3 regions of the Rhodobacter capsulatus SB 1003 genome follow, and region 1 is predicted to be linked to each of the others. Evidence: riboswitches for the same ligand, from Rfam matches in the RefSeq annotation. Region 1 holds a riboswitch; each other region holds the start of a gene.
What was found. Region 1 has a riboswitch for cobalamin ahead of RCAP_RS16580 (hypothetical protein). Riboswitches for the same ligand answer to the same signal wherever they lie in the genome.
Positions count from the first base shown of each region.

Region 2: another riboswitch for cobalamin. It lies ahead of exbB (tonB-system energizer ExbB); the one in region 1 lies ahead of RCAP_RS16580 (hypothetical protein).
Region 3: another riboswitch for cobalamin. It lies ahead of RCAP_RS10120 (energy-coupling factor ABC transporter permease); the one in region 1 lies ahead of RCAP_RS16580 (hypothetical protein).

Region 1 is NC_014034.1:3,550,271-3,555,089, reverse strand. Features, by position in the region: gene RCAP_RS16590 (TonB-dependent receptor plug domain-containing protein) at 1-810, opposite strand, end outside; cobalamin riboswitch at 936-1,130, opposite strand; gene RCAP_RS16585 (DUF4198 domain-containing protein) at 1,150-2,046, opposite strand; cobalamin riboswitch at 2,200-2,363, opposite strand; cobalamin riboswitch at 2,478-2,664, shown strand; gene RCAP_RS16580 (hypothetical protein) at 2,837-3,184, shown strand; gene RCAP_RS16575 (cobyric acid synthase) at 3,255-4,819, shown strand, end outside.
Region 2 is NC_014034.1:2,544,473-2,549,291, forward strand. Features, by position in the region: gene RCAP_RS11720 (ATP-binding cassette domain-containing protein) at 1-357, opposite strand, end outside; gene RCAP_RS11725 (ABC transporter substrate-binding protein) at 453-1,499, opposite strand; gene RCAP_RS11730 (substrate-binding domain-containing protein) at 1,737-2,765, shown strand; cobalamin riboswitch at 2,816-3,010, shown strand; gene exbB (tonB-system energizer ExbB) at 3,315-4,100, shown strand; gene exbD (TonB system transport protein ExbD) at 4,100-4,519, shown strand; gene RCAP_RS18565 (TonB family protein) at 4,516-4,819, shown strand, end outside.
Region 3 is NC_014034.1:2,194,375-2,199,193, reverse strand. Features, by position in the region: gene cobM (precorrin-4 C(11)-methyltransferase) at 1-329, shown strand, start outside; gene cobA (uroporphyrinogen-III C-methyltransferase) at 326-1,054, shown strand; gene cobF (precorrin-6A synthase (deacetylating)) at 1,056-1,823, shown strand; cobalamin riboswitch at 1,858-2,079, shown strand; gene RCAP_RS10120 (energy-coupling factor ABC transporter permease) at 2,146-2,814, shown strand; gene RCAP_RS10115 (energy-coupling factor ABC transporter substrate-binding protein) at 2,814-3,125, shown strand; gene cbiQ (cobalt ECF transporter T component CbiQ) at 3,122-3,856, shown strand; gene RCAP_RS10105 (energy-coupling factor ABC transporter ATP-binding protein) at 3,853-4,695, shown strand; gene cobZ (precorrin-3B synthase CobZ) at 4,736-4,819, shown strand, end outside.

The DNA of each region.
Region 1 (4,819 bases):
AAAGACCCGCCCGCCGCGCAGGCGGCTGTCGGACCGGTTGTCGGCATCGGCGCCGGTGTTGTCAAAGGCGACAGAGGTATCCTGCACGAGCGCCGCCGCCCCGATCGTCAGGCTTTCGGTCAGCGCATGGCGGGCAGAGGCGTTGATCTGCGTGCCGTTGAACCCGTCTTTCTCGGTGCCCAGCGCATAGGCCGAGATGCCATCGGTCACGGTGCGGCTGGCGGTCAGCGCCAGTTCGGTCCGGTCCGTCTTCAGCCCGACCGAGGCGCTGCCGCTGCGGGTGTCCCGCGACCCCGCCTCAAGCGCGACCTGGCCCGAGCTGCCCTCGGTCTCGGGGCGCCAGCTGGTGATGTCGATCACCCCCGCCACCGCCTCTGAGCCGTAAAGCGCCGATTGCGCGCCGCGCAGCACCTCGATGCGCGACAGGCCCGCGGTGGTCAGCCCGCCGAAGGAATAGGACACCTGCGGGTTCGCGGCATCGGTGACGTTGATGCCGTCGATCCGGGTGCCCAGGTAATAGGCGGGCAGGCCGCGCACCCGCAGCGAGGTCTGGGTGCCCAGCCCGCCGTTCGCGCTCAGCGTGATGCCGGGCAGGGTGGAGAGGTAATCGGCAAAGCCGAGCGGCGCCTTTTCGATCTCTTCGGCGGTGACGACGGTGACGGTCGCGCCGGTGCGGCTGAGCTTGACCGGCTCGGAGGAGGCGGTGACGGAAATCGTGTCCAGATCGGTGATCTCCTCCTGCGCCAGCGCGGGGGCGGCGGCAGAGGCGAAAGCGGCAGAGAGCAGGGCAAGACGCGACAGAGGCGGCATCGGACAGACCTTCGGTTCGGGCAAGACGGCCCGGCATGAGAGATGTCACGGAAAAGCTGGGCTTTCCGCAGACGGCGACAGCTCACCTCTGCGGACAGACCGCTCCCGTGGCGCCCCTCGCGCCCGGGTGGGTGATCGTCCAAGCAGGTCTCCTGGCTCACGGGTCTTCGCTTCGTCGGCCTTCCCGGGAAATCCCAGTGGCATGTCGACGTCGCTCGCCGCTCACAGTTGCGGGGGCAGCCACGGTCTGGGCCCGGGGGCCGTTCCGTGTTCCCTTTCAATCCGACCCGCAGGCCGGAACTTGGACGGGACACAACCAAGACGAAATCCCCCCGCAGGTCAAGCGGTGCTTTCCCGCGGCCGCGGTTCGGGCGCCGGCACCGGGGCGACCTCCCCCGGCACGGCGGCTTCGCGGTGAGGGGGCCGGACGGCGGCGGTTTCCCAAGCCATTGCAAGGGCTTCGCTCTCCTTTCCCGTGCCCTGGCCCGGGCTGCCGAAGCGCTGCCAAAGCGTGGTGACATGTCGCACCGGCCGCAGCCCGGACCAGCCGATCGGCCCCGTCGCGGTGATCGCCCAAAGCCCGGGCGCGGGCAGCGAGACCCGGAACCGGCCCTCGCGGTCGGTTTCGGCGACGATCCAGAGCGGCGCCCCGTGGTCGGGCAGGGCTTGCACCTGCGTGCCGACGGGTTCCGCCCCGACCCGTTCCAGATGCACCGTCGTCGCCGTCAGCGGATGCCCCTGCGCCAGCACCCGCGCCGAAAACCGCATCCCGGGCAGGAACCCGGGCGAGAGCAGGTCGGGCAGGATCTCGACGGCGAGGCCAAGCGGCTCGGGGGTGGCGGTCGCGGCGCCGCGCAGGACGAAACAGGCGGCCGCATGCTGCACCAGCCCGCGGCCCTCGGGATCGCGCCCGACCGGGGCCTCGGCGTGGATCCGGTGCAGCCCCGGCGCCGACAGATCGACCCGGGTCCGCCAGGCGCGCGCGGCATTGCCCGCGCCCTGCAGCAGATCCGCCGTCAGCCCGGAGGTCAGATCGGTGCGGCGGGCGCCGTGCTGGTGAAACACCGCAAGCGGCGCGGCAAGGTCAAGCACCGCGCCGCCGCCCAAAGGATCGCCGAGGGCAAGGGTCAGGACGCCGCCCGTCTCGGGCAGATGCGCCATCAGCCCCGGCGTGGCGGGGCGGGGGATCGACAGCAGCGCGCGGGCGGCGGCCATCAGGTTTCCGTGCAAGAACATGGTCGTTTCCTTCCGGGGCGCGGTCCGGGGCAACCGGCCGCAAGACGCGAAAGGACGAAGGGATGTGGCCCCGGAGGGCCGGGCAGAAAGCCGGGCCCCGGGGGCCAGACGCGCACCCCGGCGTCCGGTGAAACCGGGCCTTGGCCCGGGGGGTGGCAGGTCTCCTGGCTTGCGGGTCCGGGCTCGGGTCGGCCTTCCCGGGGCATCCCCAGTGGCATCTTCGACCGTCGCTCGCCGCTTACAGTTGCGGGGGCAGCTGCGGGTTTGCCGTTCGGCGCACCGCATTCCCTTTTCATCCCCGCATGAACGGGGAACCAATCCCGCCTTGGTTGTGCCAGCCGCCGCCGCCCGCGTCAATCGGCTTCCGTCGTCCGCGGTTTTCGCCGCAGGCGGCTTTCGTCGCGGACCGTTGACAGTGGCGCGGCGTGGGGTCATCTTGCCCGGGCCTTGGTTCCGCGGCTGATCCCGCGGACGAAGAGGGAAGCCGGTGCAAGTCCGGCGCTGCCCCCGCAACTGTAAGCGGCAAGCCCCGAGCACGGCCACTGATCGCAGGATCGGGAAGGCGCAAGGGGCGTTCGAGCCGCAAGCCAGGAGACCTGCCAGGCCGAAACCATCCCGGGCGGCGGGCCCGGAGGCAGGGTGCCCCGGTCTGTCCGGGGCCTGTCCCCTTACCGCTTTCCGGCCCACTGCCAAAGGAACGGTATGGTGCCGAAAGACAAGACCTTCCCCGGGGCCCGGCGCGGCCCTTTTCCGGCGCATCGGCGCCGTCCGTTGCCCGGGGGGCTTCGCCATGGCTGACGGAGGATCCCCGCCCGGCCTGTCCCCCTATCGGGTGCTGGGCTGCAGCACCTGCCGCCATGCCGATGCGCCCTGCCGCCCCGGCCTCGTCTTTCTGAACCGGCTGTGCCAGGCGCTTGCGCTGGCGCCGGTGGGGGCGGATTTCGACATCAGCGGCTCCGCCAGCCTGTGTTGCGGCACAAGGCTTTGCCCGGTGGTCTGGTGGGCCACGCCCGCGGGCGCCCGGCTTTGGGGCGATGTCGCCCCCGAGGTGCCGGTGGCGGCGCTGCTTGACCCGGACCCGGCCGCCCCCTTGCGCGCCGCCGCCGAGATCACCGCCGGGCCGGGCCTGCTGCACTGATCCCGCCGAACCTTCCGGTGCCGGGGCTGCCCCGGCGCCGTCCTTGCCTGCCGACCGAACGGATGCTGCCATGACCCTCTCGCTTCCCGACCACGATCCGGTGCCGCCGCTGCCCGATCTTGACCTGCCGTTGCTGACCCCGCCGCCGCCGCGGCGCGGCCGGGCGCTGATGATCCAGGGCACCAGTTCCGATGTCGGCAAAAGCCTGCTCGTTGCCGGGCTGGCCCGCGCCTATGCAAGGCGCGGGCTGAAGGTGGCGCCGTTCAAGGCGCAGAACATGTCGAACAATGCCGCCGTCACCGTGGACAGCGACCTGCCCCCCGGCCCCGACGGCCAGCCCCGGCGCGGCGAGATCGGCCGGGCACAGGCGCTGCAGGCCCGCGCCGCCGGGGTGGCGCCCTCGATCCACATGAACCCGGTTCTGCTCAAGCCGCAGGCGCTGGTCGGCTCGCAGGTGGTGCTGCGCGGCCGGGCGCTGGGCAACTGGCCCGCGCGGCATTACCACCATCTGAAACCCTTCCTGCTGCCCGCGGTGATGGACAGCTACCGCCGCGTCGCCGCCGAGGCCGATCTGGTGCTGGTCGAAGGCGCGGGGGCGGCGACCGAGACCTGGATCAAGCATTGCGACATCACCAACATGCGTCTGGCCGAAGAGGCCGATCTGCCGGTGGTTCTGCTGACCGACAACGACCGCGGCGGGGCGCTGGCCGCTGTCGTCGGCAGCTGGATGCTGCATGACGACGCCGAGCGGGCGCGGGTGAAAGGTATTCTGGTCAACAAGTTCCGCGGCTATTTCTCGCTTTACGAACCGGCCTGCCGGACCATGACCGAGATCACCGGCTGGCCCTTCCTGGGCGTCGCGCGCTGGTTCGAGGCGGCGGGGCAGCTGCCGGCCGAGGATGCGCTGGCGCTGGAGCGTCCCGCGACGGGCAACGGCGCGGGGCTGATCGTCGCCGTGCCGCATCTCGATGGCGTGGCGAATTTCGACGACCTTGATCCCCTGGGCGCCGAGCCGGGCGTCGATCTGCGCTGGGTCCGCCATGGCCAGCCGATCCCGCCCGAGGCCGATGTGGTGCTGTTGCCGGGATCAAAAACCACCCGCGCCGCGCTGGCCACGCTGCGCGCGCAGGGCTGGGATGTGGACATCCGCGCGCATCTGCGCCGCGGCGGCCGCGTTGTCGGGATTTGCGCGGGGTTTCAGATGCTTGGCCATGTCGTGCGCGATCCCGAAGGGATCGAGGGCCCGGCGGGCGAGACCGAGGGGCTGGGGCTGCTCGATCTGGAAACCGTGATGACGCGCGACAAGATGCTGACCGAGGTGCAGGCGACCGATGCGGTCAGCGGTCACGGTCTGACGGGCTACGAGATGCATATGGGCCGCACCACCGGGCCGGGGCTTGCGCAGCCGTGGTTCCGGCTTGACGGCCGCCCCGAGGGGGCGGTGTCGCATGATGGCCGGGTGATGGGGACCTATCTGCACGGGCTTTTTGGCGCCGACGGCTTTCGCGGCCATTGGATCACCGCGATGGGCGGGCGGGCCTCGGGCCTCGATCACGCCGCGCAGATCGAGACGACGCTTGACGCTCTGGCCGATCAGCTGGAGCAGGACCTCGATCTGGACGCGCTGCTGGCGCT
Region 2 (4,819 bases), 1.0 Mb from region 1:
GGGCGACAGCTCCTGCCCCAGGAACAGGTTCGCCACCACGTCCAGATTTTCGCACAGCGACAGATCCTGAAAGACGGTGGAAATGCCCAGGGTCAGCGCCGCCGAGGGGCTGTCGATGCTGACCGGCCGCCCCATGAATTCGATCGTGCCCGATGTGGGCTGAAACACCCCCGCCAGGATCTTGATCAGCGTGCTTTTGCCCGCGCCATTGTCGCCCACCAGCGCCACCACCTCGCCCGCATGAACGTCAAGGTCGATGTCGCTCAGCGCCGAGACGGCGCCAAAGGTCTTGGTGATCCCGCGCAGGCGCAGGACCGGCTCGCGCGCGGGCGCAAGCGACGCATCATTCACAGCCATCAGGCTCTCCTCCCCAGTGCGGCGCAGGCAGTCGCCCGCCTGCGCCCTTCGGTCACAGCTTACGCGATCCGCAGACCTTACTCGATGCCCGGACCTTACTCGATGCCCAGGGCCTTGCAGCCCTCGGCATATTCGCCGGTGCAGATCTCGGCGGCGGTCTGAATGCCCTTGTCGAAGATCTCGGCCTTGATGTTTTCGCGCGTCACCACGGCCGGAACGAAAAGCTCCGAGGGCGTGTCGTAAAGCGTGGTTTTCGGCGCGGGGGTTTCGCCCTTGAGGAAGGTCACGGCCACGTTCGCGGCAGCTTCGGCGACGATTTCCGAGGGTTTCGAGATCGTGTTGTATTGATCGCCCGCGATGATCAGCTGCAGCGCCGCGATGGTGGCGTCGTTGCCGGTGACCGGCGGGATCGGATCGACGCCCGCCGCTTTCAGCGCCGCAATCGCGCCGCCGCCGGTGCCGTCATTGGCCGCGACGATGCCCTTGATCTGATCGCCAAAGCGGGTGATCTGCCCGGCGGTCCATTCCTGCGCCTTCGGCGGCGCCCAATCGGGCGTGTCGAATTCGGAAAGCTTGGTATAGGGCGATTCCTCCAGCGCGCGGTGGATGCCGTCGCGGATCAGACCGGCGGCCGCATCGGTGGGCGAGCCGTTGATTTCCAGCACCCCCGCGCCGTCCGGCACGCCCGAGGCCTTCATGTGATCGACCAGCGATTTCGCGATCGCATAGCCGATGCCCTCATTGTCGAAGGAGACGTAGTAATCGGCCGGTTTCGCCGGGATCGGACGGTCATAGGCGATGACCTTGACGCCCTGCGACTGCGCGATTTCCACCAGACCGGCGGCGGCGGCGCTGTCGACCGGATCGAGCACGATCACCTTGGCCCCCTGCGCGATCACCGAGTTGAACTGCTGCTGTTGCAGCGCCACATCGGCATTGGCGTTCTGATAGATCACCGTGCACTCGGCGCAAAGCTTGTCCATCGCCGCCTTGAAGCCGGGGAAATCGTGCTGCTCGTAACGGGTCGAGGCCTGGTCGGGCATCAGGAAAGCCACCGTGGCCGCCTCCTGCGCGCTGGCCGCGGCGCCGAAGAAAGCCGCGACAAGAACCGAAGCCCCCGCCAGCGAAATCGTCTTGTTCATCCTGGTCTCCTCCTCTGGATGATCCGCAAGGCCAAGGCCCGGTCTTGGCCCGGTCCCGTCGCCGGCCGCCCGGGGCGAAGCACCCGCCCGGCAGTGCCGACACGACCCGGTTGCGCCTCCTCCACGCCTCCGCCTCGCCTGCTTCATCGGTTGCGCAAGCTTGCTCAATCGATGAAGCAGAATTGCATCCGGTTTCGATTCACGTCAAGATGGAAGATGACAACATGACGGGAAAGCATGACCGACACCCTTGGCCCCGGCCGCAAGCGCCCCACGATCTATGACCTGGCCGAACGGGCGGGAACCTCGCCCAGCGCGGTCAGCGCGGTGCTGAACGGGTCCTGGAAGAAGCGGCGGATCAGCGAAAAGCTGGCCGAGCGGATCACCGAACTGGCGCGCGATCAGGGCTATGCGGTGAATTTCCAGGCCAGCCTGCTGCGGCGGGAGCGCTCGAACATCGTCGGCATGATCGTGCCGAAATATGACAACCGCTATTTCGGCGCGATGGCCGAGCGGTTCGAGGCGGTGGCCCGCGCGCATGGGATGTTTCCGGTGATGACCTGCACGCAGCGCGACCCCGAGCTGGAATTCGAGGCCGCCCGGGCGCTTCTGTCCTATCAGGTCGATTGTCTGGTGGCGAATGGCGCGACCGACCCGGACCGGATCGCCGATCTGTGCGCCGCGGCCGGGGTGCGGGTGGTCAACCTCGATTTGCCGGGATCGAAGGCGGCCTCGGTCACCTCGGACAACTATGCCGGGGCAAAGACGCTGACGCATCTGATTCTGGATCGTTGCCGCGACGATCTGGGCTACACCGGGCCGCTGCTGTTCATCGGCGGGCGGGCGGGCGATCACAACACCGCCGAGCGGATCCGCGGCTTTCGCGCCGCCCATGCCGAACGCGGCCTGCCCCTGCCCGAGGAGGCGATTCTGGCCTGCGGCTATTCGCCCGACAAGGCCGAACGGGCGCTCGACGCGCGGGCGGGGGCGCTGCCGCCGGGGCTCTTCGTGAACTCGACGATCACCCTCGAGGGGGTGGTGCGCTGGCTCAACCGCGCCGTGCCCGATCATGCCGGGCGGATGCGCTACGGCTGTTTCGACTATGACGCTTTCGCCGCGCAACTGCCGGACAATGTCGGCATGATCGAGCAGGACGTGGACGGGATGATCGCCAAGGTCTTCGCGCTGATCGAGGGCGGCCCGGCCAGCCCGGCGCATTTCCGCATCCCCTGCATCCTGCGCACGCCCGCCCCGCCCCGGGGCTGAGCGGCCCGGGCCAAGCCCCGCTTCCGGCTTGACGCGGCGGCGAAATTGGATTTGGCTTGACGTGTTCAAGTTCCGGCCTGCGGGTCGGATTGAAAGGGAACACGGAACGGCCTCCGGGCCCAGACCGTGGCTGCCCCCGCAACTGTGAGCGGCGAGCGACGTCGACATGCCACTGGGCCCGCCCGGGAAGGCCGACAGAGCGAAGACCCGCGAGCCAGGAGACCTGCTTGGACATTCACCCTTTCCGGGGCGCGAGGGGCGCCGCGGAAGCGGCCCGTTCCGCAGTGGTGGCCCGCCGTCTGCGGAAAGCCCAGCTTTTCCGCGACATCCCCCCTGCCGGGCCCTTCGGCCCGAGCCGAAAGGTCCGACCGATGCCGCCTTGCCCCAGCCTGCCGCCGCCTGCCGCCCCCGCGCGCCGGACCGCGGCCAAGATGGCCCGGCGCTTGCCCCGTCCATTACTTGACAAGTTCACTCAACAAGCGCAGGAGAGGACAAAGCCAGCCTTCCGCCAGCCGCCCCTTTCCGCCCTGAACGCCCCCGAGGTCTGCCATGCCGCCCGTCGTTCCCGCCGCTGCCGATAGCACGCTGATCCTGTTTCTTGACCGTGTCGGGCTTTCGGGTCTGGCCGAGACCCTGCGCGCCGCCGCCGCCTCCGAGGCGCTGACGCCGCTGGCGATGTTTGCCCATGCCGATATTCTGGTGCAGGGCGTGATGCTGGGGCTGCTTGCGGCCTCGGTGCTGGCCTGGGCGATCTGGGCGGGCAAGCTGGTGCAGCTGACGCGCGCCCGCCGCCGCCTGACGCGCGATTACCGGGTGCTGGCGGCGCGCGGCACGCTTGGCGCGGCGCTGAGCGGCGGGATTGTGGCGCGGATGCAGGCGGCGGCACGTGCGGAAATCGGTGCCTCGGCGGGGCTGCCGGATGCGGGCATCAAGGAGCGCGTCGCGATCGATCTGACCCGGATCGAGGCCGGGGCGGCGCGGGCGATGCAATCGGGGGTGACGGCGGTGGGCTCGATCGGCTCGACCGCGCCCTTCGTCGGGCTGTTCGGCACCGTCTGGGGCATCATGAACGCCTTTGTCGGCATTGCCGAAAGCGGCTCGTCGAACCTGGCCGTCGTCGCCCCCGGCATCGCCGAGGCGCTGATGGCCACGGCGCTCGGCCTTGTCGCGGCGATCCCGGCGGTGCTGCTTTACAACCACCTGACCCGCGCCGTCGGCGGCTACCGCGCCGCGCTGACCGATGCGGCGGCGCTGGTCGAACGCACGCTCTCGCGCGATCTGGACCGGGCGCGGCTGGCGCCCACGGTGAAATCCCTGCATCTGGTGGCGGAATAATGGCGGTCCGGCTGTCTGACGGCGAGGATCTGACCCCCGAAGCCGCGATCAACATCACGCCCTTCATCGATGTGATGCTGGTGCTTTTGATCATCTTCATGGTCGCCGCGCCGCTCTCGACCGTCGATGTGCCGCTGGATCTGCCGGTGGCCTCGGGCCAGCCGCAACCGCGCCCGCCCGAGCCGGTCGTGCTGTCGCTCAGCGCCGAAAAGGGGCTGATGCTGGGCCGCGATCCGGTCAGTGCGACCGATCTGCCCGCAAGGCTGGCCGAGGCGACACAGGGCGATCTGGCCACACGCATCTTTGTTTCCGCCGACAAATCCGTGCCTTACGGAGAGATGATGGGGCTTTTGAACCAGCTGCGCGCGGGCGGCTATCTGAAGATCGGCCTTGTCGGGCTGGAGGAGGCCGCGCCGTGAGCCTTGCGCTGACCGATCCGCCCGAAGTGCCCGGGCGGGCGCTTCTGTGGGGGCTGGCGCTCTCGCTGGCGCTGCATGCGGTCGCGGTTTCCGTGCTCTCGCAGACCGAGGCCGCCCCCGCGGCGCTGGTGGCGGCGGGCGCGGGCGGCGAGGATCTGGACGGCCTCGAAGCGATCGCCGCGACCTTCGTCGATCTGGCGCCGCAGATCCAGCTGCCCGAGCCCGAGATGGCGCTGCCGCTGACCGCGCCGGTGATCGACATTCCCCAGGTGCGGCTGCCCGATCCGGTGCTTTTGCCGC
Region 3 (4,819 bases), 1.4 Mb from region 1:
ATTTCGCCCGCACCGGGGCGGTTCTGGCCATTCACCTCTCCGTGCATGTGCTTGACGAGGTTGTGCAAAAACTGGTGCCGCATTACGGCGAAGATTGTCCGGTCGCCATCGTCTGGCGCGCAAGCTGGCCCGATCAGCGCGTCGTCCGGGCGACGCTGGCCACGCTGCAGACCAGCCTTGGCGCCGAGCTGGAGCGCACGGCGCTGATCCTGGTCGGCCGGTCGCTGGCGACCGAGGATTTCGACGAAAGCCGTCTTTACGCGGGCGATTACGACCGCCGCTACCGGCCGCTTGGCACGCATCCGCGCTTTCCGGAGGGCAGCGAATGAGCGGTTTCGTTTCTTTCGTCTCCTCGGGCCCGGGCGATCCGGAGCTTCTGACGCTGAAAGCTGCCGACCGGCTCGCCAAGGCCGATGTGGTGCTGTTCGACGATCTTTCCGCCGGGGCCGATCCTGGGGCCATGCCCGCCCGGGGGGCCGAACTCATCGCGGTCGGCAAGCGGGCCGGGCGGCCCTCGCCGAAGCAGGATCATGTGAGCCGCTTGCTCGTCGATCATGCGCTGACCGGGCAACGGGTGGTGCGGCTGAAATCGGGCGATTCCGGGCTTTTCGGCCGGCTTGAGGAAGAACTGGACGCGCTGACCGGCGCGGGCATCGGCTACGAGATCATCCCCGGCGTGCCCTCGGCCTGCGCCGCCGCCGCCGCGTCCGGGCTGCCGCTGACCCGCCGTCTGACCGCGCGGCGGGTGCAATTCGTCACCGGCGCCGATGTGACGGGCGATCTGCCCGAGGGGCTGAACTGGGCGGCGCTGGCCGACAAGGGGGCGACGACCGTCGTCTTCATGGGCAAGCGCACCTTTCCGAAACTGGCCGCCGATCTGATCGCGCATGGGCTGGCCCCCGATACGCCCGCGCTTCTGGCCGAGGCCGTGGGCCACCCCGGGCAAAGCGTCACCCGCTCGACCGTGACCGATCTTGCCGCAAGCCTTGCCGCGGAACGCTCCGACAAGCCCGCGCTCATTCTTTATGGTCCGCTTTACGCGCCGGAGGCCTGAGATGATCGAGCTTTCCCTGATCGGCATCGGCACCGGCAATCCGCGCCACATCACCGGGCAGGCGGTCGATGCGATGAATGCCGCCGATCTGATCCTGATCCCGCTCAAGGGCGCCGACAAATCCGATCTGGCCGGGCTGCGGCGCCAGATCTGTGCCGCGCATCTGACGAACCCGGCCACCAAGGTCATCGACTTCGCGCTGCCCGTCCGCGACGCGTCGAACCCCTCCTATCGCAAGGGGGTGGACGACTGGCACGATGCCATCGCCGAGACCTGGCTTTCGGAAATCACCGCGCATGTTCCGGGGCTTGAGGGGCGGGTGGCGCTGCTCGTCTGGGGCGATCCCTCGCTTTATGACAGCACCTTGCGCATCGCCGAACGGCTGAAATCCCGCCTGCCGCTCACGACGAAAGTCATCCCCGGCATCACCGCGATTCAGGCGCTTTGCGCCGCCCATGCGATTCCGTTGAATGACATCGGCGCGCCGGTCGTCATCACGACGGGGCGGCAATTGCGCGATCACGGCTGGCCCGCGGGCACCGAGACGGTGGTGGCGATGCTGGACGGTGAATGCTCGTTTCAAAGCCTGCCGCCCGACGGGCTGACGATCTTCTGGGGCGCCTGTGTGGCCATGCCCGAAGAGGTGCTGATCAGGGGGCCCGTGGCCGAGGTCACCGATGAAATCCTGCAGGCCCGCGCCGATCTGCGCGCCCGGCACGGCTGGGTGATGGACATCTACCTGCTGCGTCGCAATGTGCCCGCGGCGTGACGCTTCCCGGCCTTGACCTCGCCCCGCGGCGCGGCTACTCCAACAGGCGATGGTTCCCAACTGGACGGGATTAATAGGGAACACGGTGAGGATTACCCATCAGGGGCCTAATCCGTGGCTGCCCCCGCAACTGTGAGCGGCGAGACGACGGTCGAAGACCACTGGCCCCCCCGATCCACCGGGGAGAACGGCCGGGAAGGTGACCCGAGTTGATCGAACCGCAAGTCAGGAGACCTGCCATCGCTCTGGCGTCGCAAGCCTTCCCGGGGCGGGGTGTCTCCGGTCAATCCGAAAGCGGCGCGTTCGATGTGGAGTTGTTCGCATGCATATCATGGAGGGCTATCTGCCCGTCACCCATGCCATTGGCTGGTCCCTTGCCGCCGGCCCCTTTGTCGTCGCGGGCGCGGTGAAGATCCGCAAGATCGTCGCCGAGCGTCCCGAGGCCCGGATGACCCTTGCCGCCTCGGGGGCCTTTGCCTTCGTGCTCTCGGCGCTGAAAATTCCGTCCGTCACCGGCTCGTGCTCGCATCCGACCGGCACCGGGCTGGGCGCGGTCGTCTTCGGCCCCTCGGTCATGGCAGTGCTTGGGGTGATCGTGCTGCTGTTTCAGGCGCTTTTGCTGGCGCATGGCGGTCTGACGACGCTTGGCGCCAATGCCTTCTCGATGGCGATCGTCGGGCCCTGGGTGGCCTGGGGCGTCTATAAACTGGCGGGCAAGGCCGGGGCCTCGATGGCGGTGGCGGTGTTTCTGGCCGCTTTCCTCGGCGATCTGGCGACCTATGTGACCACCTCGCTGCAGCTGGCGCTGGCTTACCCCGATCCGGTTTCGGGCTTCCTCGGCGCGGCGCTGAAATTCGGCTCGGTCTTCGCGCTGACGCAGATCCCGCTGGCGATTGCCGAGGGCTTCCTGACCGTGATCGTCGTCGATGCGCTGGCGGGCAAGGTCGATGACAAGGACAAATTGCGCATTCTGGCCGGGGAGGCACGCTGATGAGCAGCAAACGGACATTGTGGCTGCTGGCCGGAACCGTGGCGCTGGTGGTGGTGCCGCTTCTGATGGGCGGGGAATTCGGCGGTGCCGACGGGCAGGCGGCCGAGCTGATCGAGGCGACCGTGCCGGGCTTTGCCCCCTGGGCCGATCCGCTCTGGGAGCCGCCGAGCGGCGAGGTTGAAAGCCTGTTCTTCGCGCTGCAGGCGGCCCTTGGCGCCTTTGTCGTGGGGCTGGTGATCGGCCGCCGTCAGGGTGCCGCAAAGACCCGCGAGCAGAACGCCCCCGCGCCCCGGTCCTTCCCCGCGGAATGAGTATCGCCTCGATCGATCGGGTCGCCGCGCAAGGCCGCTGGCGCAACCGCCCGCTGGCCGAGAAGTGCCTGATCGGTCTTGGTTTTCTGGCGCTTGCCGTGACCGTGCCGCCGTTTCCGGGCGCGGTTCTGGTCACGGTCGCGATCCTGGCCTTCACCTTTCTGGGCGCTCGGGTGCCTTTGCGCTTCTGGGCCGCGGTCGCGGTGCTGCCGCTGGGCTTTCTGACCACCGGGGCCGCGGTGCTGCTGATCCAGATCGGACCCGACGGCATCGGCCTTGCGCCTCAGGGCCCGGCCAAGGCCGCCGCGCTGGTGATGCGGGCCAGCGCCGCGACCTGCTGCCTTCTGTTTCTCGCCACCACCACGCCCGCCGCCGATCTGCTCTCCGGTCTGCGCCGCTGGCGCGTGCCCGCCGAACTGATCGAGATTGCACTTTTGACCTATCGCTTTGTTTTCATTCTGGCCGAGGAAGCGGCGGCGATGACCACCGCGCAGCGCGCGCGTCTGGGCCATGCCACCCGGCGGCGCTGGCTGCGCTCGACCGCACAGGTGATCGCGGCGCTGCTGCCGCGCGCGCTCGACCGCGCCCGGCGTCTTGAAACCGGGCTTGCGGCGCGCAACTGGCAGGGCGAGATGCGGGTACTTTCGACCCGGCCCGCGGCCTCGCCGCTTGTGCTTGGCCTGATCCTGACCTTGCAAGCCGCGATCCTTGCGGCCGGAGTGTTGCTGTGACCCCGATCCTGGCCGCCGAGGCCCTGACTTACGCTTTCCCGGGCGGCGTGAAAGCGCTTGATGATCTCTCGCTTGCCGTGCCGCAGGGCGAAAGCCTGGCCATCCTTGGCCCGAATGGCGCCGGAAAATCGACGCTGCTTTTGCATCTGAACGGCACGTTGCGCCCGCAATCGGGCCGGGTGCTGCTGGGGGGCACCGCCACCGGCCATTCCCGCAAGGATCTGACCGACTGGCGCCGCCGCGTCGGTCTTGTGTTGCAGGATGCCGACGACCAGCTTTTCGCCGCGACGGTTTTCGAGGATGTCTCTTTCGGGCCCTTGAACCTTGGCCTCTCCGAGGCCGAGGCCCGCGCCCGGGTTGAAGAGGCCCTTGCGGCGCTCTCGATTTCCGATCTGCGCGACCGGCCCACGCATATGCTCTCGGGCGGGCAGAAGCGGCGCGTGGCGATTGCGGGCGCGGTGGCGATGCGCCCCGAGGTGCTGTTGCTCGATGAACCCACCGCCGGGCTTGATCTGGCCGGGACCGAGCAGCTTCTGACCCTGTTGCACGGGCTGCGCGCCGCGGGCATGACGCTGGTCTTTTCCACCCATGATGTCGAACTCGCCGCCGCTCTGGCGGACCGGGTGGCGCTCTTTCGCACCGGCCGCGTTCTGGCCGAGGGGGCGGCCGCGGCGGTGCTCTCCGACCGCGCGACGCTGGCACAGGGTGGGCTGCGCCCGCCCCTGGTGATCGATCTGGCGCTTTCGCGCGCGCGATCACGGCCTTTTGGCCCCCGAAGCGCGCTGCCGCGGACCCGCGACGCGCTTGCGGCGCAGATGGCGGGCTGGACCCGGCGTTAGCCCGGTTTTCCTTGCCCGCGCCTTGCGTTACCTTGCCGCCATGGATCAGACGCCCGCCCCCCAACCCCCTTTGCCCGCCTCGGTCGGCGTCCTTGTCATCGGCGCGGGGCTGGCCGGGCTTTGC